4 regions of the Franconibacter daqui genome follow, and region 4 is predicted to be linked to each of the others. Evidence: predicted binding sites of a transcription regulator. Region 4 holds the regulator's gene; each other region holds the start of a gene.

Region 1 (8,105 bases), on a different contig from region 4:
TGACGAACAACGCAATCAACGCCAGTACGACCAGGCTCGCGACCGCTGCGCGGTTATGCACAAAGCGACGACGCGCGTCCTGCCAGAGGCTGCGCCCTTCTACTTCCAGTTTTTCACTGAAGTTTTCCAGCGCCTCGCTGTTTTTCTTACTCAACATCATGGCGACTCCAGCGTCAGTAACGGATTTTCGGGTCGATGACGGCATAAAGCACATCGACAATGGCGTTAAAAAGGATGGTCAGCGCGCCGACCAGGATAGTCAGGCTCAGCACCAGCGAATAGTCGCGGTTCAGCGCTCCGTTAACGAAAAGCTGGCCGATACCCGGCAGACCATAGATAGTTTCGATAACCATCGAGCCGGTGATAATGCCGACAAACGCCGGGCCCATATACGAGAGCACCGGCAGCAGCGCCGGTTTCAGCGCATGACGCAGGATAATCCGACGCATCGGCAGCCCTTTCGCCCGCGCGGTGCGGATGAAGTTAGAGTGCAGCACTTCAATCATCGAACCGCGCGTAATACGCGCGATACTGGCGATATAGGCAAGGGAGAGCGCCACCATCGGCAGGATCATAAATTTTAACGCCCCGCCATTCCAGCCGCCGCCGGGAAGCCACTGCAGCGTGATGGCGAATATCATGACCAGTAGCGGGGCTACGACGAAACTCGGTATCACTACCCCGGTCATCGCAATGCCCATTACCGTGTAATCCCATTTGGTATTTTGTTTAAGCGCTGCAATCACGCCCGCCGTTACGCCCAGAATGACCGCCAGCAAAAAGGCCGCGGCGCCGAGTTTCGCGGAAACCGGAAACGAAGAGGCCACAAGATCGTTAACGGAATAATCTTTATATTTGAATGACGGCCCGAAATCTCCGTGAGCCAGCTGTTTCAGGTAACTGAAATACTGAGTCAGAATCGGATCGTTTAAATGGTATTTCGCCTCGATATTCGCCATGACTTCTGGCGGCAGCGCACGCTCGCCGGTAAAGGGGCTGCCCGGCGCCAGACGCATCATAAAGAAGGAAATAGTGATAAGAATAAAGAGTGTCGGAATCGCTTCCAGACAGCGACGTAGTATAAATTTCAACATTGCCCGTACCTTCTGGCATGTGCCTTTGAGTAAAGATGAAAAAGGAGCCTGCGCCAGACGGCTTTACGGCTCCAGGGCACAGTGGCGCGAGTGCAACTTTCTTATTCACGCGACGGCGTTTATTTCCGCCGCAGGTTATGCGGCGGAAAAGGTTACCGCTGCGAGAAGAGAAATTGTTTCGCCCCACGCATTGCCATTAGTGCTTGATAATATAAAGGTTCTTAACGTAGATATTATCCATCGGGTCTTTACCGGTATAACCACCCACCCACGGTTTCACCAGACGGGCGTTCACGTAGTAATAAACCGGCACGATCGCGGAGTCTTTATCAAGCTGTTCTTCCGCTTTCTGATAAAGCGCGGTGCGCTGCCCTTCATCCGTCACCTTCAGCGTATCGCCGATAATCTTATCGAACGCTTCGCTCTTATAGTGCGCGGTATTGTTTGAGCTGTCAGAGAGCATGGTGTTCAGGAAGGAAGTCGGTTCGTTGTAATCCGCACACCAGCCCGCACGCGCTACGTCGAAGTTGCCCTGATGACGGGTATCCAGGAAGGTTTTCCACTCCTGGTTTTCCAGCTTCACGTTCACGCCGAGGTTTTTCTTCCAGATGGAAGAGACGGCGATAGCCAGTTTCTTGTGCAGATCGGACGTGTTGTACAGCAGGTCGAACGTCAGCGGCTTATCCGCCGTGTAGCCTGCTTCCGCCAACAGCTTTTTCGCTTCCGCGTTACGCTGTTCCTGGGTCATTTTGAACCAGGCGGGTTCGGTCAGCTTCGCGCCGTCGGTATAAGGCGGGGTGTAGCTATAAGCTGGCAGGTCGCCCTGGTTTTTCACTTTGTTAACAATGATATCGCGATCCAGGCCCAGTTTCAGCGCGGCGCGAACGCGCGGATCGTTAAATGGCGGCTTCTGGTTGTTGATTTCGTAGTAGTAGGTGCACAGGTACGGGTCAACGTGCACCTCTTTAGGGATCTCTTTTTTCAGCTTCTGGAAGAGTTCGATCGGCATGTTGTTATAAGTCATGTCGATTTCGCCGCTGCGGTAGCGGTTTACGTCTGTCACTTCAGAAGAGATAGGCAGGTAAGTAACCTGGTTGATAACCGTTTTCGCGTTATCCCAGTAATTGGTGTTGCGCTCGAGCACGATGCGCTCGTTCACTACCCAATCTTTGAGCTTATAAGCGCCGTTCGAAACGATATTGGCAGGCTGCGTCCATTTTTCGCCAAATTTCTCTACAACGGCTTTAGGTACCGGCGACATCGAGGAGTGCACCAGCAGCTTATAGAAGTAAGGAACCGGTTCGGTCAGAGTGACTTCGAGAGTATTATCATCGATCGCTTTAACGCCAAGTTCAGTCGGCTTCTTTTTACCAGCGATGATGTCGTCGATATTCGCGATATGACCATATTGCAGGTAGCTTTCATAAGGTGAAGCCGTGTTCGGATCGGCCAGACGCTGCCAGCTGTACACGAAATCTTGCGCCGTTACCGGTTCGCCGTTGGACCACTTCGCATCTTTACGCAGATGGAACGTCCAGACTTTGAAATCTTTATTTTCCCACTTTTCCGCCACGCCCGCGCTCGGGTGCCCGTCCACATCAGTCACCAGCAGGCCTTCAAACAGGTCGCGGTTGATATTGGATTCCGGCACGCCTTCAATTTTGTGCGGATCGAGGGATTGCACTTCAGAACCATTGTTGCGCACCAGCGTTTGTTTTTCCGCCAGTTGCACACCTGCAGGCACATTCGCAGCCATTGCGTTAACCGCGATTAGCGCAGAAAGAATTCCCGCCGCTACCAGACTTTTTTTTGTGATGATGGTCATTGTGATAATACTCCAATCATTATAATTACTGGCCCTGAAGCCAGCCTCTTGCTGCCCTTTTGGGCGCCTGTACAGCGCAGGAGCGATTTGCCGCTGTCAGGTTTTTCTTTTTTTTACTGCTTGCTATCACCGACTTTATTTATAACGACCACTCGTACGGCGGTCTTTACGTCGATTCCTGGCTTCTCTTCCCCTGTCTGAAGAGAAGCGAGAGGATGGCGAACCTGCCGCCCGAAAACGCTTTCAGACAAAAAGCATTCTCATTAACTAATAATTTGCAGCCGAATGTTTTGGCCGGAAGGTATCAAAAGCGACAATCCTGCGCCAATAGAATTTACAAATTTGTTAAGCATTTCTCTTTTAGAGAGGCCAAAAACGATATTTAGCGCTACTCCAGGAGAAGTTAAATCTCGATAAAAACATTAACAATCAATGCGTTACGCTTATAAAATGGGCTTGCGGTTACGCATTTTGAACCCCGTCACACAAAATCACATAAAATTAACATTTGTCTATTTTTTAGCACATTCATCTGCTTTGCGAATGAAATTACTAATAACATTTCAGTTATCCGTCAGCAAGAACAAGAGTATGGTGTGAGAAAAATAACAAACCTTTTGCTCTCTTTCTGCACGCCGGCTAACAACAGCTGTTAGCAACGTATTGATTTTAAATAACTAAGCTGATGCATTCTTTTTTGCTATGACAATGTTGCATTTGGTCGCATACAAGACGAAATGCTAATGAAGTCGCAAAAAAAAGCGGAGCCGGAGCTCCGCTTTTTCAAATGAAAGCGATTTAATTAAGCAAACCTGGAAAGATAGCTTTCAGACCCGTCACAATAAACTCGATGCCAAGGGCCATTAGCAATAGCCCCATAATACGCGTTATCACGTTAATGCCGGTCTGACCCAGTAAGCGCACAAGCCACGGAGCAAGACGGAAAACGCCCCAACAGCAGAGGGCAAAAACAGCAATAGCCAGTGAAAATCCCACCATATAACCCAGGCTGTGGTAACGCGTTCCCCAGACGATGGTTGAACTTATCGCGCCCGGTCCCGCCATCAAAGGAAGCGCCAGCGGCACTACGCCCACGCTTTCACGAATTGCGGTTTCTGATTTCTCTTGTTTGTTTTGCTTATCCTCACCCAGCTTGCCGCTAATCATCGACATAGCGATAGTGACAACCAGTATGCCGCCCGCGATACGGAAGGAATCTATAGAAATACCGAACAATTGCAGGATGGCATCGCCCAGAAAAAGCGACGTCCACAGAATGATGGCGACAGAGAGGTTGGCAGTAAGGTTCGTCTTATTACGGGCCACCGCGGTTTGGTAACTGGTCATGCTAATAAAGACGGGGATAATCCCAACCGGGTTAACCAGCGCAAAGAGCCCGATAAAGAACTTAAAGTAGGTTGGCATATCTAAGAAAGAGTGGGCCACAAGAACTCCAGAAATGAGCCATGCAAAAGACTCGCGTAATGTAAAGGAAAAGGCCCACGTACGCTACGCTGATCCGCAGGGCAATATTCTTCTTATTCCTTTTTCAGGAAAACGAACCGCTCTTGTTATTTATTTGTTGTAATTATGGTAACGTAATTTATATACGCTGTAGCTAAGCTATTACACAATGCTGTAATACTGAAATATGGCCTGCTGAAAGGAGTCAGCATGGATATAAATTGATCCTGATCACGTTTTGCCTACTCAGAAGTGAGTAACCTGATTACGCCGCCAGGGAATAACAGCGAGCTTCAGGGCTGTGAGGGTAAGGCTCTTTTAGTAAATCAGCGTGGTGTCATTAGCTATTGCGTTGTCACATCCTGTCTGTTACGCGTGCTGTTTGGTCTAGCTTTATAAGTGATTCAAACAGCTGGTTTACTAAAAGAGTTTAACATTATCAGGAGAGCATTATGGCCGTTACTAATGTCGCTGAACTTAACGCCCTCGTCGAGCGCGTAAAAAAAGCCCAGCGTGAATACGCCAACTTTACTCAAGAACAGGTCGATAAAATCTTCCGCGCAGCCGCTCTGGCCGCCGCAGATGCTCGCATCCCCCTCGCTAAAATGGCCGTTGCCGAATCTGGTATGGGTATCGTCGAAGATAAAGTGATTAAAAACCACTTCGCTTCTGAATATATCTACAACGCCTACAAAGACGAGAAAACCTGCGGCATCCTGGAAGAAGACGATACCTTCGGCACTATCACTATCGCCGAACCCACTGGCATCATCTGCGGTATCGTTCCGACGACTAACCCGACATCCACCGCAATTTTTAAAGCGCTCATTAGCCTTAAAACACGCAACGCTATCATTTTCTCTCCGCACCCGCGTGCGAAAAACGCCACCAATAAAGCAGCTGATATCGTGCTTCAGGCCGCAATTGCTGCTGGTGCGCCAAAAGACATTATCGGTTGGATCGACGAACCTTCAGTTGAGCTGTCTAATCAGCTGATGCATCACCCGGATATCAACCTTATCCTCGCCACTGGCGGTCCGGGTATGGTGAAAGCCGCATACAGCTCAGGTAAACCGGCAATTGGCGTAGGCGCAGGCAACACGCCAGTCGTTATCGACGAAACCGCCGATATCAAACGTGCCGTGGCGTCCATCCTGATGTCCAAAACCTTCGATAACGGCGTTATCTGCGCATCTGAACAATCCGTTGTCGTTGTTGATTCTGTGTATGACGCTGTGCGCGAACGTTTCGCCACCCATGGCGGCTATCTGCTTCAGGGCAAAGAACTGAAAGCCGTTCAGGATATCATCCTGAAAAATGGCGGCCTGAACGCGGCTATCGTAGGCCAGCCTGCGACCAAAATCGCTGAAATGGCAGGCATCAGCGTACCGGCTGGCACCAAGATTCTGATCGGCGAAGTAACTCTCGTGGATGAAAGCGAACCGTTCGCACACGAGAAACTTTCCCCGACTCTCGCCATGTACCGCGCAAGAGACTTCGAAGACGCGGTAGTGAAAGCGGAAAAACTGGTTGCAATGGGCGGTATCGGTCATACCTCCTGCCTGTACACCGACCAGGATAACCAGCCGCAACGTGTCGCGCACTTTGGTCAAATGATGAAAACCGCGCGCATCCTCATCAATACCCCGGCGTCGCAGGGCGGTATCGGTGACCTTTATAACTTCAAACTGGCGCCTTCTTTGACGCTGGGTTGCGGTTCCTGGGGCGGTAACTCCATCTCTGAAAACGTGGGTCCGAAGCACCTGATCAACAAGAAAACCGTTGCCAAGCGAGCTGAGAACATGTTGTGGCATAAACTTCCGAAATCTATCTACTTCCGCCGCGGCTCTCTGCCTATCGCGCTGGATGAAGTGATTACTGATGGTCACAAACGCGCCATGATCGTGACTGACCGCTTCCTGTTCAACAATGGTTACGCTGATCAGATAACCTCCGTGCTGAAAGCAGCAGGCGTCGAAACCGAAGTATTCTTTGAAGTTGAAGCGGATCCGACCCTGAGCGTTGTTCGTAAAGGCGCTGAACTGGCTAATTCCTTCAAGCCGGACGTTATCATCGCACTGGGTGGCGGTTCTCCGATGGACGCCGCGAAGATCATGTGGGTCATGTATGAGCATCCGGAAACCCATTTCGAAGAACTGGCGCTGCGCTTTATGGATATCCGTAAACGTATCTACAAATTCCCGAAAATGGGCGTGAAAGCGAAAATGATCGCCGTCACCACCACTTCCGGTACCGGTTCTGAAGTGACTCCGTTCGCCGTGGTTACTGATGACGCAACTGGTCAGAAATATCCGCTGGCAGACTACGCGCTGACCCCAGACATGGCGATCGTCGACGCAAACCTGGTCATGGATATGCCGAAGTCACTCTGCGCGTTCGGTGGTCTGGATGCGGTAACTCATGCCCTGGAAGCTTATGTCTCTGTTCTGGCAAGCGAGTTTTCCGATGGTCAGGCTCTGCAGGCGCTGAAACTGCTGAAAGAAAACCTGCCGGCTTCTTACCATGAAGGCGCTAAAAACCCGGTTGCACGTGAGCGTGTTCACAGCGCCGCGACTATTGCGGGTATCGCCTTTGCGAACGCCTTCCTCGGCGTGTGCCACTCTATGGCGCACAAACTGGGTTCGCAGTTCCATATCCCGCACGGTCTGGCCAACGCCCTGCTGATTTCCAACGTTATCCGCTATAACGCGAACGATAACCCGACGAAGCAGACTGCATTCAGCCAGTACGACCGTCCGCAGGCGCGCCGCCGTTATGCCGAGATTGCTGACCACCTCGGTCTTTCTGCGCCGGGCGACCGCACCGCAGCGAAAATTGAAAAGCTGCTGGTATGGCTGGACAGCATTAAAGCTGAACTGGGCATTCCTAAGTCTATCCGTGAAGCGGGCGTGCAGGAAGCGGACTTCCTGGCGCATGTTGATAAGCTGTCTGAAGACGCCTTTGACGATCAGTGTACCGGTGCTAACCCGCGCTATCCGCTGATTTCCGAGCTGAAACAGATTCTGCTGGATAGCTTCTATGGCCGCGAATACACCGAAGGCGGTGCAGCAGCTGCTAAAGAAGTCGCTCAGGTAGTAAAAGCTGACAAGAAAGCGAAAAAACCTGCCTGACAGGTACTAATCGCTGATAAAAAACCCGCCTGATGGCGGGTTTTTTTATTATGAAATTCAGAGTAACTGTAGAACTGGCATGGGCGCATTTTAAAGGCCATAGCAGCGGTTTCTCTACGTCTCCTACCTCCCCTATGACGAGCCCTCTTTTCGCTGCTGTACGGCCTGTAAAGAGCCTTTTGCAAGCGCTTCTTTATAATGTTTCCGGCAAACGGAGACATAGCGTTCGTTACCGCCGATAACGACCTGCTCCCCTTCATTATAAGGCTGTCCGTTTTGATCCAGCCGCAGCACCATGCTCGCTTTGCGTCCGCAGAAGCAGATAGTTTTCAGTTCGACCAGCTTATCGGACCAGGCCAGTAAATATTGGCTGCCGATAAATAGCTCGCCGCGAAAATCCGTACGCAACCCGTAACAAAGCACCGGAATATCTAACTCGTCCACTACGCCGGCAAGTTCATAAACCTGCTGACGCGTCAGGAACTGGCTTTCGTCCACCAGCACGCAATGTACTGGCTTACGCTCATGTTCTTCGCGAATGTCCGTAAATAACGATGTGCTCTGATTAAAAAGTTTTGCAGGCGATGAGAG
Region 2 (8,105 bases), on a different contig from region 4:
TTCTATCTTGCCGCTAAGACGCCGCTTCTGCATGGTTTTCGCCCAGCTGGCAGAAAGCCCGGCGGCGCTCAGCAAGCGATGGTACTGCTCATCGTCGAATGGGTTGTGCCAGGCGATGGCGGCGGCCTCTTTTACCGAAACGCCGCTTACGCGCGACACTAACGCCAGCGGCGCGTCGGCGGCAACCTTGCCTTCTGCAATGACCCGGTAAAGCCAGCCGCAGCGCGTTTTCTCCTGCATCAGACCGGAAAGGTCGCCGATACCAGAGTGAAAATTCACTTTGAAGCAGGGCGATCGCGGCTGGGTGACCTGAATCAGCGCGTCGCCCCACTGAAAGATATCGCCGATAAAGACATTCGCTTCCGTAAGCCCGACGGTGGAGAGGTTTTCGCCAAAAGCGGGAGCGACAAACCACGCCGCCTGCTCGGGAAACTCCCGCGCCCACTGCTCATAATGCTCGCGCGGATAGTGGCATAGCGCCCGGTCCGGTCCGCCGTGGATCTTTTTCTCTGCCTGCTGGTCGCCCACCAGCCCGCGGTCGGTCAGGGATAATTCGCCCTCCACCTGCACTTTGCCGATGGCGCTGGGCCGCGAGCCTTCATACTCACGCACCTTGCCGATAAAAACGGTTACGGGATACTCCATTCGCGCCTCCTTATGCGGATATAAAAAAAGCGAGCCATCAGGCTCGCTTCTTAGCGGTCATTTTGCAATCTTATTTCTGAGAAGCGAAACGCTCAGCCGCTTCGTCCCAGTTCACCACGTTCCAGAACTCTTTGATGTAGTCCGGACGACGGTTCTGGAATTTCAGGTAGTAAGCGTGCTCCCACACGTCCAGGCCCAGGATCGGGTAGCCGGAAGCGCCGGAGATAGCTTCGCCCATCAGCGGAGAATCCTGGTTAGCGGTGGAAACCACGGCCAGCTTATCGCCCTGCTTAACCAGCCACGCCCAGCCGGAGCCGAAACGGGTAGCCGCCGCTTTTTCGAACTCTTCTTTGAATTTCTCAACGGAGCCGAAGTCGCGCTCGATAGCCGCTTTCAGGTCGCCCTGCAGGGTGGTGCCTTTTTTCAGGCCTTTCCAGAACAGGCTGTGGTTAGCGTGGCCGCCTGCGTTGTTACGCAGAACGGTTTTCTTGTCAGCCGGCACCTGATCCAGTTTGGTGATCAGCTCTTCCACCGGCAGGTTAGCGAATTCCGGCAGGCTTTCCAGCGCCGCGTTGGCGTTGTTAACGTAAGTCTGGTGATGTTTGGTGTGATGGATTTCCATCGTCTGCTTGTCGAAATGCGGTTCCAGGGCGTCGTAAGCATACGGCAGGGAAGGCAGTGTATAGCTCATAATCATCTCCATTTATTGTCGGGCGGCAGAGGGGTGTTAACGCCGCGTAAGCAGTGGGTTCATTATAGTTAATTAAGTGATATTGAAAATGTTTATCAATGCCGCAGTTTTAATAAGGTTATAAATTTTCTTTCTAATGCCTGGAATTGGCGCAGCGCAGCGTAACCCACTTGCCTGTGCGAAGCGCCGTTTACCCGCCTGAAGCGGGGCTTGCAGCTCTTCTGGTGATATGGCGCTTGCTTCTTAATTTTTCGGAAAACTTTTAACTCCGGCCATGCTTCACACTCATTTACGTGAAACAAATTATGAAACAGGGCCTTACGACGCTTTATTAAGAGAAACGCCGAACTGCTGGCGCCATACGCGCGGCGTTACGCCCGTCTCACGCGTAAACACCACCGAGAAGTAATTGCTGTCTTCGAAGCCGCAGCGCGAGGCGATATCGCTAATCAGCATCTCGGTATGGCGAAGCAGATATTGCGCCTGGCAGATGCGCAGCTGACGCAGGTACTGGCTGATGGTCATGCCGGTCTGCTGGCGGAAAAGCTGGCGCAGCGGCCGCTCCGGCGCCTGGTGACGCTCGCAAAAACGCGCCAGGTCAAAATCCGTTTCCAGGCTTTTACCGAGCGCGGCGATAAGCAGATCGAGCGTTTCGCCCTGCTCCGTCGCCGCGTCGTCGGCGGGCTGATAACGGTGGCGGCGCAGCGTGATGCAAAGCTGCAAAAAGAGGCTCTCCGCCAGACACTGCGACAGCGCATCGGGCTTCACGCTCTCATGCTCCAGCTGGTTGATGAGCTGGCGCGCCTGCGCCATCCCCTGACTTCCCAGCCGCCAGCGCGCTTCGCTGCCGCGCGGCGGTTGCAAAAGCTCCGCCCAGTCCACGTTGAGGCGCAGCCGCTCGGGGCAATAGATGATGTTATGCAGCACCAGGTCGTTCACCGCCTGATAGCTGTGGCGGTCTTCGGCGCGAATGTAAAAGAGATCGCCGCAGGTGATGCGCCAGGGCCGGTCGTTAAGCACGTGCAGGCCATTGCCGCGCCACACCAGCACCAGTTCGCAGAAGTCGTGGGAATGCTCGGCGAAGACATTTTGCGGATAGCGATCCGCCACCGCGACGGCCTGGACGGCGGTGGCGAAAAAGTCATCTTTTTTGAGGATTACCTGGTCGGCCACAACACGCCCCTGGAAGCTAAATAGTCAGAAAGTATCGACGTTTTTGGCGCGTAAGAGGGTGATTTGTCTCGCGTTACTGAAACGGGCAGTCGCGCCCAAGACGAATTTCGCGCGGCGACCAGCAGAACTCGCGCTTAAACAGCGTGGAGAAATGGTTGCTGTCGCCAAAGCCGCACTGGTAAGCAATATCGGTCACGCTCTCAGTTGCCGGTGCAGCGTTCTGAGGGAGAGGCTGAATTTATCGGCGAGCTGCTCCCAGCACACCTCCTCGGCGAAATGGTCTTCAAGCCAGGCGATCATCTGATTAAGCCGCTCGTCAGCTTTGCCGCTGTTTTCCGCCAGGCTGCTCTTACGCAGCAAAATCAGCAACTGCATAAAGAGGATCTCGCGGTTAGCGATGGCGGGGGTATCGGCGGCTTCGCCCAGCGCTTCTATCTGTTCGATAAGCCCGCGCACCTGCTGCAACACCTGCTGGCCCACCCGCCAGTGAGAGGCGTAGTTGCCGTCCTGCTCCTGCGGCAGCAGCCGCTCCAGCCCGGCGATAAACGAAAACGCATCCGGCGCGCGGTAAAGCACGTTCGTCAGACAGAGGTTTTCGGTGTGCTCAAAAAGGTGCCGGTCGTGGTCGCGCACAAAGCAAACGGAACCGCCGCTTAGCGTATAGGGCTGGCCGTTGAAAATATGAGTACCGGTGCCGTGCTCAACAATCACGATTTCCCAGAAGTCGTGATGATGTTCTGGAAACGCCGCCTGCGGCAGCCGCGGTTCAATCGCTACCGTGGCATTGCCCGACGGGAAAAAATCAGCGCCGTATAAGACCGTCATGTTCGCCTCCTTCGCACCAGAAAGTAGCGTGATAGTAGTTAACCGCCCGGCGCCTCACCTTAAATTTCCGACAGGAAAACGCGCAAACTGCGCACGTTTTTTAAGAAACGACAGGAAAGATCCAGAAATGCGGCGAAGCTCACAGGGCCATGCTTCGCCCTCTAAACGCTGAACTGTGAAATCCCTCACGTTTACCTTTGTTCTGTTGCCAGCCGCGGTTTCGCGCTGTCAGTAACGTGAAGGTAACGGGCTGCGCGCCTTTTTAAACTGCGGGTAACGATTCAGACAAGGATACCCGCCATGACTCTTCGCCATAGCGTTGCCGTTGACCTGGGCGCCTCCAGCGGTCGCGTGATGCTGGCGCGTTACGACAGCGCGACCTGCGGCCTGCAACTGCGCGAAATCCACCGCTTCGCCAACAGCCTTAAGCCTCTTGAAGGCTTTGCTACCTGGGACGTGGACGTGCTGGAGGGCGAGATACGTATTGGGTTGCAGAAAGCCTGCGATGAAGCAAACGCTATCGACAGTATCGGCATCGACACCTGGGGCGTGGATTTCGTCTTGCTGGATAAAGCGGGCAACCGCGTCGGGCTGCCGGTTTCCTATCGCGACAGCCGCACGGAAGGGGTGATGCTGCGGGCATGCGCAGAACTGGGCCGCGAAGCTATCTATCGTCGCACCGGCATTCAGTTTCTACCGTTTAACACGCTCTATCAGCTACGCGCGCTCGCCGAACAGCAACCGGAACTGCTGGCGCAGGCCGAGCACGCGCTGCTGATGCCCGACTACCTCTGCTACCGCCTTACCGGCGAGCTGAACTGGGAATACACCAACGCCACCACCACGCAACTGATCAACATTCACACCGGCGCCTGGGATGAAACGCTGCTGGCGTGGGCGGGCGTGCCGACGCGCTGGTTTGGCGCGCCCACCCGTCCGGGCAAGGTTATCGGCCACTGGGTTTGCCGTGAAGGCCGGTCTGTGCCGGTGGTGTGCGTCGCCACTCACGATACCGCCAGCGCGGTTATCGCCGCGCCTTTGCAGGATAGCGACGCCGCCTGGATCTCCTCCGGCACCTGGTCGCTGATGGGTTTTGAGAGCAGCACCCCGTACGCCAGCGAGCAGGCGCTGGCCGCCAACATCACCAACGAAGGCGGCGCGCAAGGGCGCTACCGCGTGCTGAAAAACATTATGGGGCTGTGGCTGCTGCAACGCGTAACCAAAGAACAGAACGTGAGCGACCTGCCGGGGCTTATCCAGCAGGCGCAGCAGCTTCCGGCCTGTCGGTTTGTGATTAACCCCAACGACGACCGCTTTATCAATCCGCAGAGCATGAGCGACGAAATTCAGGCCGCCTGCCGGGAAAGCGGCCAGCCCGTCCCGCAAAGCGCGGCGGAGCTGGCGCGCTGCATCTTCGACAGCCTGGCGCTGCTGTATGCGCAGGTCCTGCAGGAGCTGGCGCAGCTTCGCGGCAAGCCCTTTACCCGTCTGCATATCGTGGGCGGCGGCAGCCAGAACCGCTTCTTAAACCAGCTTTGCGCCGACGCCTGCGGCATCCCGGTTACCGCCGGGCCGGTGGAAGCCTCCACCCTTGGCAATATCGGCTGCCAGCTGATGGCGCTTGATGAAATAGCGGATGTGGATGATTTCCGCCGGCTCATCGCCGCCAGCCAGCCGCAGGAGGCGTTTCTTCCCCGTACAGACAGCGAAATTGCCCGCTTCGTTGCGCAGTTTCAGCACAACCCAAAAACACGTAAGGAGCTTTGCGCATGACCACTCACATTCATCAGGCCTGGGAACTGGCGAAACAGCGCTTCGTCGCCGTCGGGGTTGACGCCGACGAGGCGCTGCGCCAGCTCGACCGCCTGCCGGTCTCCATGCACTGCTGGCAAGGCGATGACGTCGCCGGGTTTGAGAACCCGCAGGGCGGGCTGACCGGCGGCATTCAGGCCACCGGCAACTACCCGGGCAAAGCGCGCAACGCCGATGAACTGCGCGCCGACCTCGAACAGGCGATGCGCCTGATCCCAGGACCGAAGCGCCTTAATCTGCACGCTATTTATCGGGAAGCCGACGCCCCGGTGGCGCGCAACGAGATCAAGCCGCAGCACTTTGAAAACTGGGTCGCGTGGGCGAGAAAACAACAGCTGGGGCTCGACTTCAACCCCTCCTGCTTTTCGCACCCGCTGAGCGCCGACGGCTTTACCCTTTCGCACGCCAACCCGGAAATTCGTCAGTTCTGGATTGAGCACTGCCAGGCGAGCCGCCGCGTTTCCGCGTACTTCGGCGAGCAGCTCGGCACCCCGTCGGTGATGAATATCTGGATCCCGGACGGCATGAAGGATATGCCGGTGGACCGTCTGGCGCCGCGTCAACGCTTGCTGTCGGCGCTGGATGAGGTGATTAGCGAAAAGCTTAACCCGGCGCACCATATTGACGCCGTGGAGAGCAAGCTGTTCGGCATCGGCGCGGAAAGCTACACCGTCGGCTCCAACGAGTTCTGTCTGGGTTACGCCGCCAGTCGCCAGACCGCACTTTGCCTGGACGCCGGTCATTTTCACCCGACTGAAGTTATCTCCGACAAAATCTCCAGCGCGATGCTCTACGTGCCGCGCCTGCTTTTGCACGTCAGCCGCCCGGTGCGCTGGGACAGCGATCACGTCGTGCTGCTGGATGACGAAACCCAGGCCATCGCCAGCGAAATTATCCGCCACGACCTCTTCGACCGCGTGCACATCGGCCTGGATTTCTTCGACGCCTCCATCAACCGCATCGCCGCCTGGGTGATTGGCACCCGCAACATGAAAAAAGCGCTGCTGCGCGCGCTGCTGGAGCCTACCGCCCTGCTGCGCCAGCTGGAGCGGGAAGGCGATTACACCGGCCGCCTGGCGCTGCTGGAAGAGCAAAAATCGCTGCCGTGGCAGGCGGTCTGGGAGATGTACTGCCAGCAGCACGACGCCCCGGCCGACGCCGCCTGGCTTACCGCCGTCCGTCACTATGAACAACACGTCTTAAGCAAGCGCTAAGGAGCACTCATGCAACGCATTCTTTCTTCCTGGTTCGTACAGGGTATGGTGAAAGCCACCAGCGATATGTGGCTGAAGGGCTGGGACGAGCGTAACGGCGGCAACGTGAGCCTGCGCCTGGAGGCCGCCGACGTGGAGCCTTATCGCAACGAGTTTTACCCGCAGCCGCGCTGCGTGGAGCTGAGCGAACCCCGCCCGGAGCTGGCGGGCTGCTGGTTCCTGGTCACCGGCTCGGGAAAATTTTTCCGCAACGTGCAGCTCGACCCGGCGGACACGCTGGTGCTGCTGCAAATCACCGACGACGGCATGGCCTATCACCTCCACTGGGGGCTGACCAACGGCGGCCTGCCGACCTCAGAGCTTGCTTCGCACTTCCAGTCGCACGCGGTGCGCAAGGCGGTTTCCGGCGGCAAAGACCGGGTGATCATGCACTGCCACGCCACCAATCTTATCGCCCTGAGCTTCGTGCTGGAGCTTAATGAAGCACGCTTCACCCGCATGCTGTGGGAAGGCAGCACCGAGTGCCTGGTGGTCTTCCCCGACGGCGTCGGCATCGTGCCGTGGATGGTGCCGGGCACCGACGGCATCGGCACCGCCACCTCGGAACAGATGAAAACCCACACCCTGGTGCTGTGGCCGCACCACGGCATTTTCGGCACCGGCCCGACGCTGGATGACGCCTTCGGCCTTATCGACACCGCGGAAAAGTCGGCGGAAATCCTGGTCAAAGTCATCGCTATGGGGGGTATGAAACAGACCATTACCCGTGAAGAATTAATTGCGCTGGGGGAGCGTTTCGGCGTTACCCCGCACGCCGGCGCCATTGCCCTTTAAATAACAACATCGCCCGACGCTCAGGTCGCCACAGGGCGGCCTTAGACGATCGTGAACCTCTCTACCTGCAAACTGCGTCACTACGTGGAGTACAAGCAAATGAAAATAAAAGCGATTTTAGGTTGTACACTCACCGTTGCCACCCTGGCGTTGTCCGGTTCCGCCCTGGCCGAAGTGAAAATCGCCCTGGTGGCGAAATCACTCGGCAACGGGTTTTTCGAAGCAGCGAACGTAGGGGCTCAGGAAGCCGCTAAAGAACTGGGGGATGTGAAAGTCATTTACACCGGCCCCACCACCACCACCACCGAAGCGCAGATCGAAGTGCTTAACGGACTGATCGCCCAGGGTGTGGACGCGATCGCCATCTCCGCCAACGATCCCGACGCTGTGGTGCCGGTGCTGAAAAAAGCGATGCAGCGCGGCATTAAGGTCGTCTCCTGGGATTCCGGCGTGGCGAAAGAGGGCCGCCAGATCCACCTCAACCCCTCCAACAACGCGCTGATTGGCGAAACCAACGTCAGGCTCGCCGCCGACGCGCTGAAAGCGCTGAACGTCGAAAAAGGCGACGTGGCGATTTTAAGCGCCACCCCCACCTCGACGAACCAGAACACCTGGATTGCCGAGATGAAAAAGGTGCTGCCGAACTACCCGTCGGTCAACCTGGTGACGGTGGCCTATGGCGACGACCTTTCTGATAAAAGCTACCGCGAAGCGGTGGGGTTGCTGAAGTCTTACCCCAACCTGAAAGTGATCGTCTCACCCTCCTCGGTGGGGATTGTGGCGGCGGCGCAGGCGGTGAAAGACCAGGGCAAAATCGGCCAGGTCTACGTGACGGGCCTGGGGCTGCCGTCTGAAATGGCCGGGGCGGTGAAATCGGGCGCGTCGAAAAGCTTCGCCATCTGGAACCCTAT
Region 3 (8,105 bases), on a different contig from region 4:
CTCACCCTAACCCTCTCCCCACAGGGGAGAGGGGCGTGGCTGGCGACCCGGTCAGGAGGGACTTTTTCTGCAAGGGCAAGAGCGCGCCACAGACCCGCGCGTTTTTCTCCCCCTTCCTCCCTGGAAGCGGGCTGGGTGAGGGTAGCAACGCTACAGCCGGCGCAAAAGCCGCGCCGGGTTACCGGCGTAGACCCCTTTCTCGGTAAGCGATTTGGTCACCACGCTGCCTGCGCCGATGACCGCGCCGTCGCATATGGAAACGGCGAGAATGGTGGCGCCGCTGCCAATCGACACGTTATCGCCAATCACGATTTTCCCCCAGCTTTCACGGTCCGGGTTGGGTTTGCCTTCGCGAAACATATCGTTGGCGAACATCACCCCATGGCCGATAAAGCAGTTTTCACCAATGACGACTGACTCGCAAATAAAGGCGTGCGACTGAACGCGGGTGTTGCGGCCAATGCGCGTGCGGCTTTGGATCTCGACAAACGGGCCGATGAAGACCCCGTCGCACAGTTCGCAGTCGTAAAGGTTGGCGGGCTCGTAAATCACCACGTTGCGGCCCACGGTGACGTTTTTTACGCCAACGCTGCGGCGCGTCGGCTCCTCAGGCATGTTCATCAAGCGCTTTCCCCATAACAAACAGCACGCTCTGCTGCGTGGCGCTGCTGAATATCGTCTGCGTGAGCATCTTCATTCCCCGGGCGTCATAAAAACGGCGCGCTCCCGCATTCGCCTCCAGCACTTCCAGCCACAGCCAGCGTTCATTCTCTGCCCGTGCTTCGCGCAGGATAGCCTGCCAGAACTGCTCGCCGTAGCCTTTGCCCGTCTCACCCGGCATCAGGTAAAGCTTGTGCAGCAGAGCGCCGGTATACGTTTGCTCCGGCACAGGTTTTCGCCAGGATATTTTTGCGAAGCCTGCCGGGCGCTCCGCTTCGGCAATCAGCCAGCGGGTGCCGACAGCGCTCAGGCTTTGCTGCAGCGCCGCTACGCTATATTCCGCGGCGATAAAATCATTGAGCTCTTCTTCGCGGCGCCATAAATGCGCGAAGTGATGACGATAGGTACAAGACCCCATTTCGCTTAGCAGCGGGGCGTCATCAACCGTAGCGTGGCGAAATGTCAGGTGCATTTACGCCTCCGTGCCAAAAATAGCCTGCAGGCGCGTCCACTCCCGGCGCAGCGCGCTGTGTGGGCTGGTCAGCACCTTCGGGTGTGAAAGCAGGTTTTTCGCGCCCGCCATCGAAGCCTGCGCCAGCGCCACGCAACCTGCCCCTTCATCAAGCGCCTGCTGCGCCCGTTCGGCTATCAACTTGAAGTACTCCGCCATCTGGCCGGCCTTAAATGTCTCCCACGCGTGCGGGATAAGCTCTATCGCCAGCGGCGCCTTCGGCGCTACCGCACGAAACAGCGCGGCGGTGGGTTTAATGGTGGTGGGCGCGGCGCACAGCACCACGATGGGCTCTCCCGCTTTGGCGGCTTCCTGCGCCAGCGCGAGGTCGACACGCACAATGCCCGGGTCCTGCGCCAGGTAGTTGGCCGCAGAGCCCAGCGTGGAGCAGGTGAGCAGCACCACATCGGCATCGGTGCGCAGCTCCGCCAGGGCGGCGATGGTCTCTTTCTCGATTTCCGGCGTCATGCCGCCTGCCGCTTCCGCCTGGGCGAGCAGATGCGCCATCACCTGATGTTTTAACGTGCCTTCGGGAATATTCAGGTCCCGCGCCGCTTGCTCAAAAACGTCGACGTTGCTTTGCGCCGTATGCAGACAGGCAATTTTCATTGTTTTCCCTTTTGAAAGAATGAATAACAAAACCTCTAACTGTGGTAGAGCGAGACGACCTGCGCAAAAGATAAACAAAAAATATGGATCTATGTCACATTTTTCACGTATAACAGCCTCGGGAACGCAGATTATGAGGTGCAGTTATGATGTTCATCTCTTCGCGCGCACGGGTAGAGCTTATCTCTACCATCCTCCAGACGGTGCTTAACCTGGGGCTGATGAGCCTGGGTCTTATCCTGGTGATTTTTCTTGGCAAGGAGACGCTGCACCTTGCCGATGTGCTCTTTTCGCCCAATGAGCAGGCCAGCAAATATGAGCTGGTGGAAGGGCTGGTGGTCTATTTCCTCTACTTTGAGTTTATTGCCCTGATTGTGAAATATTTCCAGTCCGGCTTTCACTTTCCGCTGCGCTATTTCGTCTACATCGGCATTACCGCTATCGTGCGGCTGATTATTGTCGACCATAAATCGCCCATGGACGTGCTGATTTATTCCGGCGCGATTTTGCTGCTGGTGCTGGCCCTGTGGCTGTGTAATTCAAAGCGACTGAAGCGCGAATAAAAATGGCGGCCCAGGGGCCGCCGAAAATAGAAAACAAGTCAGGGATAAGACTGAGGGTTACAGTGGCACTACGTTGATGAAAGCAAATTAACCTTTTACGCCTCCCGCCGTCAGGCCGCTGACCAGCCAGCGCTGCGCCAGCAGGAAGACCACGGTGATGGGAATGGCGGAAAGCACCGCCGCCGCCGCGAAGTCGCCCCACAGGTAGTTTTGCGGGTTGAGGTACTGCTGCATCCCTACCGCCAGCGTGTAGCTATTCACATCACGCAGCAGCAGCGAGGCGACCGGCACTTCGGTGATGGCGGCGATAAACGACAGAATAAACACCACCGCAAGGATAGGCACCGAGAGCGGCAACAGCACCAGGCGGAAGGCCTGCCAGGGCGTTGCGCCATCCAGCGCTGCCGCTTCTTCCAGCGACCCGTCGATGGTTTCGAAATAGCCTTTTATCGTCCAGACGTGCAGCGCGATGCCGCCAAGGTAGGCGAAGATCACCCCGCCATGGGTGTTCAGGCCGATAAACGGAACGTACTGACCGAGCCTGTCGAACAACGCATAGAGCGCTACCAGCGACAGCACCGCTGGAAACATCTGGAAAATCAACATTCCTTTGAGCAACGCCGATTTCCCGGCGAAGCGCATGCGGGCGAACGCGTAAGCGCAGGTGGTAGAGAGCGCCACGATGCCGACTGCGGTAATGCCCGCGATTTTCACCGAGTTCCACAGCCACAGCAGCACCGGGAAGGGCGGCGGCAGCACGCGGCCGTCGGCGTGCGTTACGCTAAAGCCGAGCGCCAGTTTCCAGTGTTCCCAGGAAACCTGTTCCGGGATCAAACTGCCGGTGGCGAAGTTGCCGGGGCGCAGCGAAATAGCGATAACCATCAGCAGCGGAAACATAATGGCGGCGATAAACGCCAGCAGCAGCAGATGCGTGACCAGCAGGCGCAGCTTCTGGGATTTCGGTTGAACCATAGCCATGTGTCGTCCTCCTTAATCGAACTTAATGCGCGTGGCTTTGAGGTTAACAATCGCGAGCGCGCCCACCAGCAGGAAAATCAGCGTGGCGATGGCGGCCGCGAGGCCGAAGTCCTGACCGCCGCCGCCTTCAAAGGCGATGCGGTAGGTATAGCTCACCAGCAGATCCGTGTAGCCTGCAGGCGTGGTCGTGCCAAGACGGTCCGGTCCGCCGTTGGTTAACAGCAAAATGAGCACGAAGTTATTAAAGTTAAAGGCGAAGCTTGCGATCATCAGCGGCGTGAGCGGCTTAATCAGCAGCGGCAGCGTGATTTTAAAGAAGTTCTGGAACGGACCGGCGCCGTCCATCGCCGAGGCTTCATAGAGATCGTCCGGGATAGCCTTCAGCAGCCCCATGCAGAGGATCATCATGTACGGATAGCCAAGCCAGGTGTTGACGATGATTATCATGGTGCGCGCGGTGGTCGGGTCGGTAAACCAGGCGGGCTTAATGCCAAACAGCGCGTTCAGCATCATGTTTATCTCGCCAAAGCTTTGGTTAAACAGGCCCTTGAAGATAAGAATGGAGATAAACGACGGCACGGCGTAAGGCAAAATCAGCAGCAGGCGGTAAACCGCTTTGCCTTTCAGCGCCTCCCATTGCACCAGGCAGGCCAGCACCATACCGACGGCGACGGTCAGCAGCACTGTCAGCGTTGAGAACACCACCGTCCAGACGAAGATGGCGAAGAAGGGCTGCTGGATGCCTTCATCAGTAAAGACGCGCAGGAAGTTATCCCAGCCGATAGTCACGGTATAGCCGGGGCTGAGCTTTTCGCCATCCCAGTTGCCGTCGGCGTTAATGGCCTGATAGAAGCCGATATCGTTATTCGGACGGTACTTCACGCCGCTCTGGTTGTTGGTGAGCGTGCCGTCTTCAGCCTGCGTATAGAGCGGCCGGGTACCGGAGAACTGGCGCAGCGAGCTCATCACCAGCTGGCTGTCGTCCGGCAGCACGGCGGTTATCTGGTTCAGCGCCTGGCGGTTCTGGGTGATAACGCGAAGCGTGGCGCGCTCGCCTGTCGGCAGCACCTGCGCTTCTTTCATTGTAAGCTTCTGCTCGCCGCCAAAACTGAAGGCGTCGGAGAGATAATGTTTGCCGCTTTCGCCGTCGGTTAACGCCAGCTGCCATTTGTCCCCCTGCGGATAAAGACCGAAGTTAAGGCTTTTCCCCGCCTGGTATTTGCGATCCATCAACACTTCCCGGGCGCGCTCCTGAGTGAGCTGGTTGGTGCTGCTGTAGTTGGTGAAAGCGATGGCGATAGTGCAGACCAGCGGAAAGAGGACAAACAGCCCCATTCCGGCAAAGCCCGGGTAAACATAACGCCACGCATAGGCGCGGCGGTTGGCGAAGATATAGAGGCCGGCGGAACTTAACACCAGCGTCATGATGGCGAACAGGTACTCCCCCTGGGCGTACATCAATACCACAAGATAGGCCACCAGCAGGCCGAGCAGCGCGACAACCGCCCATTTCAGCGCATCGCTTTGCCACCAGTGGGTCTTTTTAACAACATCCATGGGGTTCTTCCTCAACTGCAATGAATACTTGTGTTGCCTGGCGACGGCACGCCGCCGTCATTAAATGGCGGGCGGACAACGCGCCGCCCGCCGGAGTTAATTACTTAGCGATACGGCTCTGTGCGTCTTTCAGCGCCGCGTCGACGGTCTGGCGACCGCTTACTGCGTTAATAACCGCTGTGGCCGTTTTCGGCGTTTTTCATGGTGGCGGCGATGCGCGGATCTTTCTCAAGCTTCGTCTGGAAAGATTTCAGCGCCACGGCGCCAAGCGGTTTGTCCTTGTTCACCTGGTCGAGGCGTATCCGCGTTCATGTTTTTGTTTTTGATCATGTCGACCAGGAAGTTCAGGCCCGCTTTGGCGCCCGCGCTGTCCACGCCCACATCTTTCACGTCATATTTGCCGTCGGCGAATTTAAAGGCGTAACCGCCATCGGCAGCGATGGTAGATCAGCGACAGCGATTCCACTGCCACCGGGTAAGCGATGATTTTGCCGTTGTAGCGGACGGCGTCCCAGGCGAACGGCACGATTTTGTCCTGGAAGGCTTTATCCGGGCTGACTTCCGCCAGCAGGCCGGACTGCGCGTAGCCGCCGAAGCGGTCATGGGCCCAGAAGATAATGTCCGGGCCGTCGCCCGTGGCGGCGACCTGCGGGTATTTCTCTTCCAGCTTATCCGGGTGCTCCACCGTCACCTTGATACCGGTGTCCTTTTCAAACACTCCCATCCTTTTTGAGGGTTTGCGCGTGGATACACGTAATGGCTTTACCTGTACCAGTCTGGGCATCTGACAAGCGCTTCTCATCCTCCTTTGCTCTACGCCCCACCCCCTCAGAGTGTGATCGCGATTCCATAAACGCAGGTTATGTGGCGCAGCGCACGTAAATGCGCCTCGTTTTTTGAAGGCTCCATCACGAAAATCCCCGCCAGCCGCGGCCTGGCGTGGCAGAGGCGAGTCGCTCATCCTCCCGCCTCCTCCCCCATAAAAAAGCCAGGGGGTGGAGGATTTCCGTGCTTTATGAATCCCGCATAGTCACGGCATCCTGGCTGTTTTCAGTGAAAAGTTTGAGGTTAAAGGGAGAGAGGGATGGCAAGCGTTCAGCTGCGCAATGTAACTAAATCCTGGGGCGAGGTTGTGGTGTCGCGAGACATCAACCTGGATATCGCCGAAGGGGAGTTCGTGGTATTTGTCGGGCCTTCCGGCTGCGGCAAATCAACGCTGCTGCGCATGATTGCCGGGCTGGAGACCATCACCAGCGGCGACCTGCATATCGGACAAAAACGCATGAATGACGTGCCGCCTTCCGAGCGCGGCGTGGGCATGGTGTTTCAGTCTTATGCGCTCTATCCCCATCTCTCCGTTGCTGAAAACATGTCCTTTGGCCTGAAACTCGCAGGGGTGAAGAAAGACGCCATTAATCAGCAGGTGACGCAGGTCGCGGAAGTGCTGCAGCTCGCGCATCTGCTGGACAGACGTCCGAAAGCGCTTTCCGGCGGCCAGCGCCAGCGCGTAGCGATTGGCCGTACGCTGGTGGCGGAGCCGAGCGTTTTCCTGCTCGACGAACCGCTTTCTAACCTCGATGCCGCGCTGCGCGTGCAGATGCGCATTGAGATCTCCCGCCTGCACAAGCGACTTGGCCGCACGATGATTTACGTCACCCACGACCAGGTGGAAGCGATGACGCTTGCCGACAAAATCGTGGTGCTCGACGCCGGGCGCGTCGCCCAGGTGGGTAAGCCGCTTGAGCTTTATCACTACCCGGCGGACCGCTTCGTCGCGGGCTTTATCGGATCGCCAAAAATGAACTTCCTGCCGGTAAAAGTGACCGCCACCGCCATCGATCAGGTGCAGGTCGAGCTGCCGAACCGCCAGCATGTCTGGCTGCCGGTGGACAGCGAAGGCGTGAACGTGGGCGCCAATATGTCTCTTGGCATCCGCCCGGAACACTTGCTGCCGAGCGATATCGCCGACGTCACTCTCGAAGGCGAAGTGCAGGTGGTCGAACAGCTCGGCCATGAGACTCAGATACATATCCAGATCCCGGCTTTGCGTCAGAACCTGGTTTACCGCCAGAACGACGTGGTGCTGGTACAAGAGGGTGCCACATTCGCCATCGGCTTACCGCCGGAGCGCTGCCATCTGTTCCGAGAAGATGGCACCGCCTGCCGTCGGCTGCACAAAGAGCCGGGCGTTTAAGCATTCCCGATTACAAAGAAAAGCAATGATCTCAGGAGATAGAATGATGATTACTCTGCGCAAACTCCCCGTGGCGGTGGCCGTCATGGCAGGCATCTTGTCTGCTCAGGCAGGCGCTGTCGATTTCAAAGGTTATGCTCGTTCCGGCATCGGCTGGACGGGTAGTGGCGGCGAACAACAGTGTTTTCAGGCGACTGGTGCTGATGCTAAATACCGTTTGGGTAACGAATGTGAGACCTATGCGGAAATTAAGTTAGGTCAGGAAGTCTGGAAAGAAGGCGACAAGAGCTTCTACTTTGACTCAAATATTGGTTACAGAACTAATCAGCTAAACGACTTTGAAAATACCGATACGCCTGCTGTCCGCGAATTTAACGTTGTAGGTAAGAACCTGATCGACGCTCTGCCTGGCGCCAATATCTGGGCAGGTAAGCGCTTCTACCAGCGTCATGACGTACACATGATCGACTTCTACTACTGGGATATTTCTGGCCCGGGCGCGGGTCTGGAAAACATTGATGTCGGTATCGGTAAACTCTCCCTGGCTGCGACCCGCTCAAGCGAACAGGGCGGTTCTTCAGCCTTTGGCGACCGCGATGCTAATGGGGTGCGGACCTATAACAACGAAGTACCAAACGACGTTTTTGACGTACGTTTAGCAGGGCTGGAAACCAACCCGAACGGTGTACTGGAGTTAGGCGTTGATTACGGTCACACCAATATTCCGGATGATTATTACCTGGCTCCAGGCGCAACCAAAGATGGCTGGATGTTTACAGGTGAGCATACTCAGACTATCGGCACCGGCTTTAACAAGTTTGTGCTCCAGTACGCGACCGACTCTATGATTTCCCAGGGCAAAGGCCAGGCTCGCGGCGGCTCTGTGGATAATGACGGCAGCCTGATCCGTGTCCTTGACCACGGTTCAATCTCACTGGGCGATCGTTGGGACATGATGTATGTCGCTATGTACCAGGATATCGATCGTGACAACAATCGCGGTAACACTTGGTGGACCGTGGGTATCCGTCCA
Region 4 (8,105 bases):
CGATAAATGATCATTCCCTGGCAAGACCTACCGCCCGAGACGCTGGACAACCTGATTGAAGCGTTTGTCTTGCGCGAAGGCACCGATTATGGTGAACATGAACGTTCGCTCGAACAAAAAGTGGCCGACGTTAAGCGGCAATTACAGAACGGCGAAGCCGTTCTGGTGTGGTCTGAACTGCACGAAACGGTCAATATCATGCCGCGCGGGCAGTTCCGTGGCTGATGGTCAGCCTGACTTGTTGTCAGGCTGACGCCAGAGCGAAGCAAACTATTCCGCCAGCGCCGGAACGCTGGCGTCAGTGGCGTACCTTTTTCGCGTATCCATGGAGTTCTCGCTATGTCATCAAGACACCCGGTTATCGCCGTTACAGGTTCCAGCGGCGCAGGCACGACCACCACCAGCCTTGCGTTTCGTAAGATCTTCGCTCAGCTAAACCTTCATGCTGCGGAAGTGGAAGGCGACAGCTTTCACCGCTATACGCGCCCGGAAATGGATATGGCTATCCGCAAGGCGCGCGATTTAGGCCGGCATATCAGCTATTTTGGCCCCGACGCCAACGACTTTGGCCTGCTTGAACAAACCTTTATCGAGTATGGACGCAGCGGCCAGGGGAAATCGCGCAAATACCTGCATACCTATGATGAAGCGGTGCCGTGGAACCAGGTGCCGGGCACCTTTACGCCCTGGCAGCCGCTGCCGGAGCCTACCGACGTGCTGTTTTATGAAGGGTTGCACGGCGGCGTGGTCACGCCGCATCACAATGTGGCGCAGCATGTGGATTTGCTGGTGGGCGTAGTGCCTATCGTCAACCTTGAGTGGATCCAGAAGCTGATTCGCGATACCAGCGAGCGAGGGCATTCGCGCGAGGCGGTGATGGATTCCGTGGTGCGATCAATGGAAGATTACATTAACTACATCACGCCGCAGTTTTCCCGCACCCATATTAACTTCCAGCGCGTGCCGACAGTGGATACGTCGAACCCCTTCGCGGCGAAAGGCATTCCTTCGCTCGATGAAAGCTTCGTGGTTATCCACTTTCGCAACCTTGAAGACATCGATTACCCCTGGCTGCTCGCCATGCTTCAGGGTTCCTTCATTTCTCACATCAATACGCTTGTCGTTCCCGGCGGCAAGATGGGGCTGGCGATGGAATTAATCATGCTGCCGCTGGTGCAGCGATTGATGGAAGGGAAAAAAATTGAATAAGGCGGCTGACGCCGCCCCGAGTCAGACCTCTACCACCTCATAAGAGTGGGTGATGTTGACCGCTTTGCCGAGCATCAGCGCCACAGAGCAATATTTCTCAGCGGAGAGATCCACCGCGCGCGCCACGGCCGCCTCCTTCAGCGCCTTACCCGTTACGATAAAGTGCAGGTTAATGTGAGTGAACAACCGCGGCGCTTCTTCGCGGCGTTCTGAGGTCAGTTTCACTTCGCAATCCTGAACGTCATGACGCCCTTTTTGCAAAATAGACACCACGTCGATAGCGCTGCAACCGCCCGCCGCCATCAGCACCATTTCCATCGGGCTTGGCGCTTTATCGCCGGAATTGCCGTCCATCAGGATTTGGTGCCCTGAAGCGGATTCGCCCAGAAACGTCAATCCCTCAACCCACTTTACTCGTGCCTGCATAATCATCACTCCGATGTATAAAAATTTTTGACAGATTACGCGCCAGTTGCGAAAGAGGCAACGGAAGGGCGACCTGCGTCAAGCTGAAACGAGACAATAGAAGACACCCATGAAAAGCTATGCTAAAACAGTCTGGATGCTGCGGCGATACATTGATGTTATGCATGTATGCAGAGGACAAGACAATTTACCGGCTGCGACGACATGGACAGCCAACTTCCCGGGATGCGGGAAGATAATGATTGCAAAGCCAGATGGGGGACCCGCGCCCCGTCTTTGGAGCCAGTTTAAACAGAGGATAACAGCGCATGGTGCTTGGCAAACCGCAAACAGACCCGACTCTCGAATGGTTCTTGTCACATTGCCACATTCATAAGTACCCATCGAAGAGCACGCTGATTCACCAGGGTGAAAAAGCGGAAACGTTGTATTACATCGTTAAAGGCTCAGTGGCAGTGCTGATCAAAGACGAAGAGGGCAAGGAGATGATCCTCTCGTATCTGAATCAGGGAGACTTTATCGGCGAACTGGGCCTGTTTGAAGAGGGCCAGGAGCGCAGCGCCTGGGTTCGCGCCAAGACCGCTTGCGAAGTCGCCGAGATTTCCTATAAAAAATTCCGCCAGCTTATCCAGGTGAACCCGGACATCCTGATGCGCCTCTCTTCGCAGATGGCGCGTCGTCTGCAAGTCACCTCTGAAAAAGTCGGCAACCTGGCGTTCCTCGACGTAACGGGCCGCATCGCCCAGACGTTGCTCAACCTGGCGAAACAGCCGGACGCCATGACCCATCCCGACGGCATGCAGATTAAAATCACCCGTCAGGAAATCGGCCAGATCGTGGGCTGCTCCCGCGAAACCGTTGGCCGCATCCTGAAAATGCTTGAAGATCAAAACCTGATCTCCGCGCACGGTAAGACCATCGTGGTTTACGGCACCCGCTAAGCCGCCTTAAAAAAACGGCGTGTCGCTTCGGTAACACGCCGTTTTTGTTTCTACACTTACCTCTATGTTTCGCCGTCTCATTTATCACCCGGAAGTGAACTACGCCCTGCGCCAGACGCTGATCCTGTGTCTGCCGGTGGCGGTTGGGTTACTGCTGGGCCATCTGCAACAGGGCCTGCTTTTTTCGCTGGTGCCTGCCTGCTGCAACATCGCCGGGCTCGATACGCCCCACAAGCGCTTTTTCAAACGTCTGGCGGTCGGCGCTTCGCTCTTTGCCGTCAGCAGTTTTACCGTGCAACTGTTACTGGCGGACAATCTGCCGCTGCCGCTTATCTTTTTAGGCATGGCGCTGCTGCTTGGCGTGACGGCGGAGATAAGCTCGCTGCATGCCCGGCTGCTGCCCGCTTCGCTTATCGCCGCTATTTTTACGCTAAGCCTTGCGGGGAACATGCCGGTCTGGGAGCCTATCCTGCTCTATATTTTCGGCACGCTCTGGTACGGGCTGTTTAACTGGTTCTGGTTCTGGCTGTGGCGCGAGCAGCCGCTTCGCGAGTCGCTAAGCTTGCTGTATCGCCAGCTGGCGGACTATTGCGAAGCGAAATATAACCTGCTGACGCAGCATACCGACCCGGAGACCGCCCTGCCCCCGCTGCTTACGCATCAGCAAAAAGTGGTGGACCTTATCAGCCAGTGCTACCAGCAGTTGCACATGCTGGCGGCCGGGAAACAGAGCGGCTATAAGCGTCTGCTGCGCACCTTCCAGATGGCGCTGGATTTGCAAGAACATATTTCGGTCAGCCTGCATCAGCCGGAGGAGGTGCAAAAGCTGGTGGAGCGCAGCCACGCCGAGGCGGTGATCCGCTGGAACGCACAGACCATCAGCGCGCGACTGCGCGTCATGGCCGACGACATCCTCTACCATCGTTATCCGCAGCGTTTCGCCATGGATAAGCAAATCGCCGCGCTGGAGAAAATCGCCCGCCAGCACCCGGACAACCTTGTAGGGCATTTCTGCGAATACCACTTCAGTCGCATCGCCCGCATCCTGCGCACGCAGCGCCCACTCTATGCCCGCGACCTGATGGCCGACCGGCAGAAACGGCTGCCGCTATTCCCGGCGCTGAAAAGCTACCTTTCGCTCAAATCCGCCGCTTTGCGCAACGCCGCACGGCTGGGAGTGATGCTGAGCATCGCAAGCCTCGTTGGCAACGCGTTCCATCTGCCCAAACCGTACTGGATCCTCATGACCGTAATGTTTGTGACGCAGAATGGCTACGGGGCGACGCGGGTGCGCATTCTCCAGCGAGCGGCCGGCACGCTGGCGGGGTTAATCATCGCGGGCGTCACGCTGCACCTGCATGTGCCGCAGGGCTACATGCTGCTGGTGATGCTGGCTATCACGCTCATTAGCTACCTTATCCTTCGCAAAAACTATGGCTGGGCGATGATTGGCTTCACGGTGACGGCGGTTTACTCCTTACAGCTGCTGTCGCTGAACGGCGAACAGTTTATCGTCACCCGGCTTATCGACACGTTGATTGGTTGCTTTATCGCTTTCGGCGGTATGGTCTGGCTGTGGCCGCAGTGGCAAAGCGGGCTGCTGCGCCAGAACGCCCACGACGCGCTGGAGGCGGACCAGGAGGCGCTGCGCCTTATCCTGAGCGACGACCCGCAGCCTGCGCCGCTTGCCTGGCAGCGGATGCGTGTCAACCAGGCGCATAACGCGCTTTATAACTCGCTGAACCAGGCGATGCAGGAGCCTGGCTTCAACGCCCACTACCTGGATGATATGAAGCTTTGGGTTACGCACAGCCAGTTTATCGTTGAGCATATCAACGCCATGACGACGATGGCGCGCGAGCACCATATGCTGACGCCGGAACTGGCGGCGCGTTATCTGGAGTCCTGTGAAATTGCGTTGCAGCGCTGCCAGCAACGGCTGGAATATGATGAGCCGGGGGAATCCCACGACGCGAATATTCTGGAAGGGCCAGAGACGCTGCCGGATACCGCGTTGAGCGTCATGGAACAGCATGTGCACCGTATTCTCGGCCACCTGAACACCATGCATACGATCTCTTCGGTAGCATGGCGTCAGCGGCCCCATCACGGCATCTGGCTTAAGCGCCGTCTGGGCTGATTAGCCTGTTACGCGCGCTACGGCTTTCGCAAAGCGCGCCATCCCTTCGTCGATATCCGCGCTTTCCACCACCAGCGACGGGGCGAAGCGCATCACATCCGGCCCGGCGTTCAGCACCATCAGCCCTTCACTGGCGGCGGCGTACAGGAAATCCCGCGCGCGGCCTTTATAAGCGGGTTTCAGCTCCGCGCCGATCAGCAGGCCCATCCCGCGAATGTCGCTAAAAAGGTCGTACTGCTCATCGATAGCGCGCAGGTGACGTACAAACTGCTCGCGCTTCGCGTTAACGCCGTCCAGCACTTCCGGCGTGTTGATGATATCAAACGCCGCGCCCGCCACCGCGCAGGCCAGCGGGTTGCCGCCATAGGTGGAGCCATGCGAGCCGACATGGAACGCCGAGGCCACATCCTGCGTCGCCAGCACCGCGCTTACCGGGAAACCGCCGCCAAGCGCCTTCGCGCTGGTCAGAATGTCTGGCGTCACGCCGTAATGCATATAGGTAAAAAGCTTGCCGGTGCGGCCCATGCCGCTCTGTACTTCATCAAACACCAGCAGCGCCTGATGCTGGTCGCAAAGTTCGCGCAGCCCCTGTAAAAACGCCGGCGTGGCGGCGGTAACGCCACCTTCTCCTTGCACAGGCTCAACCACCACCGCGCAGGTGTGGTCGTCCATTACCGCTTTAACGGCGCTCAGGTCATTAAAAGGCACGTGGATGATGTCGGCTGGCTTAGGACCAAAGCCATCGGAATATTTCGGCTGCCCGCCGACCGAAACGGTAAACAGCGAGCGGCCATGAAACGCATTATGAAACGCGATGATTTTCGTTTTGTAAGGGCTGTGGCGGGTAATCGCGTAATGACGAGCCAGTTTGAACGCCGTTTCATTGGCTTCGGTGCCGGAGTTCATAAACAGCACGCGGTCAGCAAAGGTGGCTTCAATGATTTTACGACCGAGGCGCAGCGCCGGTTCGTTGGTAAACACGTTGCTGGTATGCCAGAGGGTTTCACCCTGCGTTTTCAGCGCCTCTACCAGCGCGGGATGGCAATGACCCAGCGCCGTCACCGCGATGCCACCGGCAAAATCCACATACTCATTACCCTGCTGATCCCACACCCGGCTGCCTTTGCCCTTTACCGGAATAAACTCCGCCGGTGCATAAACCGGCAGGATCACTTCATCAAAAGTTGCGCGGGTAATTGCAGTTTGTTCAGTCGCCATGTCATGCCCATCCAGTTAATGCGAAACCGCATATGAAAAGATAAGCATAAAATATGCATAATAAATCAATTAATGGCAATGAAAATTCAGCGGTTAAGGAAGTTTGCCAGCAGTTGATGCCCCTGCTCGCTCAAAATGCTCTCCGGGTGAAACTGCACCCCTTCGAGATCCCATCGCTTATGCCGAATGCCCATAATCTCCTGACGATCGCTCCAGGCGGTGACGGAAAAATCATCCGGCAGCGTCGGCGGGTCGATAACCAGCGAATGATAACGCGTAACGGTAAGCGGATTATTTAGCCCGGCAAAGACGCCTTCTCCGGTGTGCTGAATCTGCGACGTTTTGCCATGCATGACTTTTTCTGCCCGTACGACCGAAGCGCCAAAGGCCTGGCCGATAGCCTGATGACCGAGGCAAACGCCAAGGATCGGGAGCCTGCCCGCATAGTGGGAAATGGCCGCAAGCGAAATACCCGCTTCGTTGGGGGTACAGGGGCCGGGAGAGATAACCAGCTTTTGCGGTGCCAGCGTCGCGATGTCGGCAAGCGTTAGCTCGTCGTTGCGCTTCACCACCACCTGCGCCCCCAGCTCGCAAAAGTACTGATAGAGGTTCCAGGTAAACGAGTCGTAGTTGTCGATAAGCAGTAGCATGGCGGCTCCGGAAAAAAGAACCGCGTCATTCTACTCGCTTTCGCGCGCCTCGCTCACCACTTTGCTGAAGATCTCGCGCAGCGGCGCGAGGTCGCCCATAGCGCCCGCCTGGTTGGCCGCATTCCAGGCCGTTACATCCACGTCGCGCCAGTCGAGGCTGTAACCCGCATGCAGCGCCAGCTGTTCGAAGAAAACCCGCTGGGCGCGGCCGGTACCGATACGAAACGGGTGCAGGACGTTTATCTCGCAATAGTAGTGGGCAAGGCGCTCAATGAAAGCGTCAGGCTCCAGGCCGACCAGATACTTTTCGTCCTCCAGTTCCTGCATCAGGGCGTTGCCCTCTTTTTCGATATATTCGAAGTGGCAAAAGCGGGTATCGCCCTGGTAGATATCCACCTCGCGCAGCTCGCCCGCCCATTCATAGACATCCTGAAAAAGCTGGCGGTGGATGGCGCACAGGTGCGGCAACCCACGCGGCAAAGGCCCCAGTTCAAGGGTGGCGGCTCGCAGCGAGGTAAGCTCACGCTCGGCGTGCTGCAAGTCCTGCAAAGAATGGATGTTCAGCCGGTTGCGCAGCACTTCGCTGCCCGACCAGAAATAGGGGTCGCGCCCTTCGCCAAATTTATCGCTCATAGTGCCCCCTCCGTTCGTCGATGCGCGCCAGCGCTTCTTCGCGCGACAGGGTGATAAGAGGGATATCGATCCCTTCCAGACGGTTGCTGGCCTGGAAGTTGGCGTTCTTTTGCCGCTCCCACAGCCGGGCCTTCTGTTTGTCGGTAAGTTTTTTCGCCATAACGCCTCCCTGAACGTAACCGTATTTGCCACAAGTATAAGCAGCAATTGGCAGATGCGCAGAAAGCAGGAAGAAACGCGGGTGAGGGCCACCCGCGTCGGAAAAGATTAAGGCAGGACTTTCGCAGAGAGGATAACTACCGGTTTTGACGGCACATTCTGGTACGGACCCACATCGTGCGTCGGCACCTGAGCGATTTTATCGGCCACATCCATGCCTTTCACAACTTTACCAAATACGGCGTAACCAAAGTCGCGCTGGCCGTGATTCAGGAAAGCGTTATCGGCCACGTTGATAAAGAACTGGCTGGTGGCGCTGTCTTTATCGGCGGTGCGGGCCATAGCGATGGTGCCGCGCGTGTTCGGCAGACCGTTGTCCGCTTCGTTTTTCACCGGCGGGTTCGTGGTTTTTTGCTGCATGTCCGCCGTAAAACCGCCGCCCTGGACCATAAAGCCCGGAATAACGCGATGGAAAATGGTGTTGTTATAAAAACCGTTGTTCACGTAATCGACAAAATTCTTCACCGTTGCAGGGGCTTTCTGGCTGTTTAACTCCAGCTCGATGTTGCCTGCTGAAGTGGTGAGCAGTACGCGTGGATCGCCTTTCGCCGCCAGCGCGGCCGGAGAAAGCGCAGAGAGAGCAAACACAGCCGCGACAGCCGCCAGAGTCGTTTTAAACATGAAAAATTCCTTACGTGGGCAGTGATGAATGCAAGTGGATCGATTCTA

The links. The regulator CRP, encoded in region 4, controls carbon source genes, mostly activating them, when cyclic AMP is high. The targets are predictions, from matches to a motif close to ATGTGANNNNNNTCACAT.
Region 1: the regulator CRP is predicted to act here: its motif matches at 4,603-4,620, upstream of adhE (bifunctional acetaldehyde-CoA/alcohol dehydrogenase).
Region 2: the regulator CRP is predicted to act here: its motif matches at 3,462-3,479, upstream of rhaB (rhamnulokinase).
Region 3: the regulator CRP is predicted to act here: its motif matches at 1,863-1,880, upstream of psiE (phosphate-starvation-inducible protein PsiE).

The regions. Positions count from the first base shown of each region.
Region 1 covers NZ_BMKJ01000001.1:1,694,557-1,702,661, forward strand. The annotation lists gene oppC (oligopeptide ABC transporter permease OppC) at 1-160, opposite strand, end outside; gene oppB (oligopeptide ABC transporter permease OppB) at 174-1,094, opposite strand; gene oppA (oligopeptide ABC transporter substrate-binding protein OppA) at 1,291-2,919, opposite strand; gene IEX01_RS08055 (YchE family NAAT transporter) at 3,718-4,365, opposite strand; gene adhE (bifunctional acetaldehyde-CoA/alcohol dehydrogenase) at 4,836-7,514, shown strand; gene tdk (thymidine kinase) at 7,647-8,105, opposite strand, start outside.
Region 2 covers NZ_BMKJ01000007.1:67,339-75,443, forward strand. The annotation lists gene yiiM (6-hydroxyaminopurine reductase) at 1-645, opposite strand, end outside; gene sodA (superoxide dismutase [Mn]) at 716-1,336, opposite strand; gene rhaR (HTH-type transcriptional activator RhaR) at 1,655-2,509, opposite strand; partial or broken gene rhaS (HTH-type transcriptional activator RhaS) at 2,583-3,334, opposite strand; gene rhaB (rhamnulokinase) at 3,635-5,107, shown strand; gene IEX01_RS19030 (L-rhamnose isomerase) at 5,104-6,360, shown strand; gene rhaD (rhamnulose-1-phosphate aldolase) at 6,370-7,194, shown strand; gene rhaS (rhamnose ABC transporter substrate-binding protein) at 7,294-8,105, shown strand, end outside.
Region 3 covers NZ_BMKJ01000008.1:29,575-37,679, forward strand. The annotation lists gene IEX01_RS19790 (acyltransferase) at 151-615, opposite strand; gene IEX01_RS19795 (GNAT family N-acetyltransferase) at 608-1,132, opposite strand; gene IEX01_RS19800 (aspartate/glutamate racemase family protein) at 1,133-1,780, opposite strand; gene psiE (phosphate-starvation-inducible protein PsiE) at 1,930-2,343, shown strand; gene malG (maltose ABC transporter permease MalG) at 2,431-3,321, opposite strand; gene malF (maltose ABC transporter permease MalF) at 3,334-4,878, opposite strand; partial or broken gene IEX01_RS19820 (extracellular solute-binding protein) at 4,979-5,593, opposite strand; gene malK (maltose/maltodextrin ABC transporter ATP-binding protein MalK) at 5,963-7,072, shown strand; gene IEX01_RS19830 (maltoporin) at 7,116-8,105, shown strand, end outside.
Region 4 covers NZ_BMKJ01000004.1:342,380-350,484, reverse strand. The annotation lists gene IEX01_RS15555 (hydrolase) at 1-6, shown strand, start outside; gene IEX01_RS15550 (YheU family protein) at 7-225, shown strand; gene IEX01_RS15545 (phosphoribulokinase) at 340-1,209, shown strand; gene IEX01_RS15540 (OsmC family protein) at 1,231-1,635, opposite strand; gene crp (cAMP-activated global transcriptional regulator CRP) at 1,944-2,576, shown strand; gene IEX01_RS15530 (YccS/YhfK family putative transporter) at 2,641-4,716, shown strand; gene argD (bifunctional acetylornithine/succinyldiaminopimelate transaminase) at 4,717-5,934, opposite strand; gene pabA (aminodeoxychorismate synthase component 2) at 6,021-6,584, opposite strand; gene IEX01_RS15515 (putative adenosine monophosphate-protein transferase Fic) at 6,615-7,217, opposite strand; gene ficA (FicA/YhfG family antitoxin) at 7,207-7,377, opposite strand; gene ppiA (peptidylprolyl isomerase A) at 7,485-8,057, opposite strand.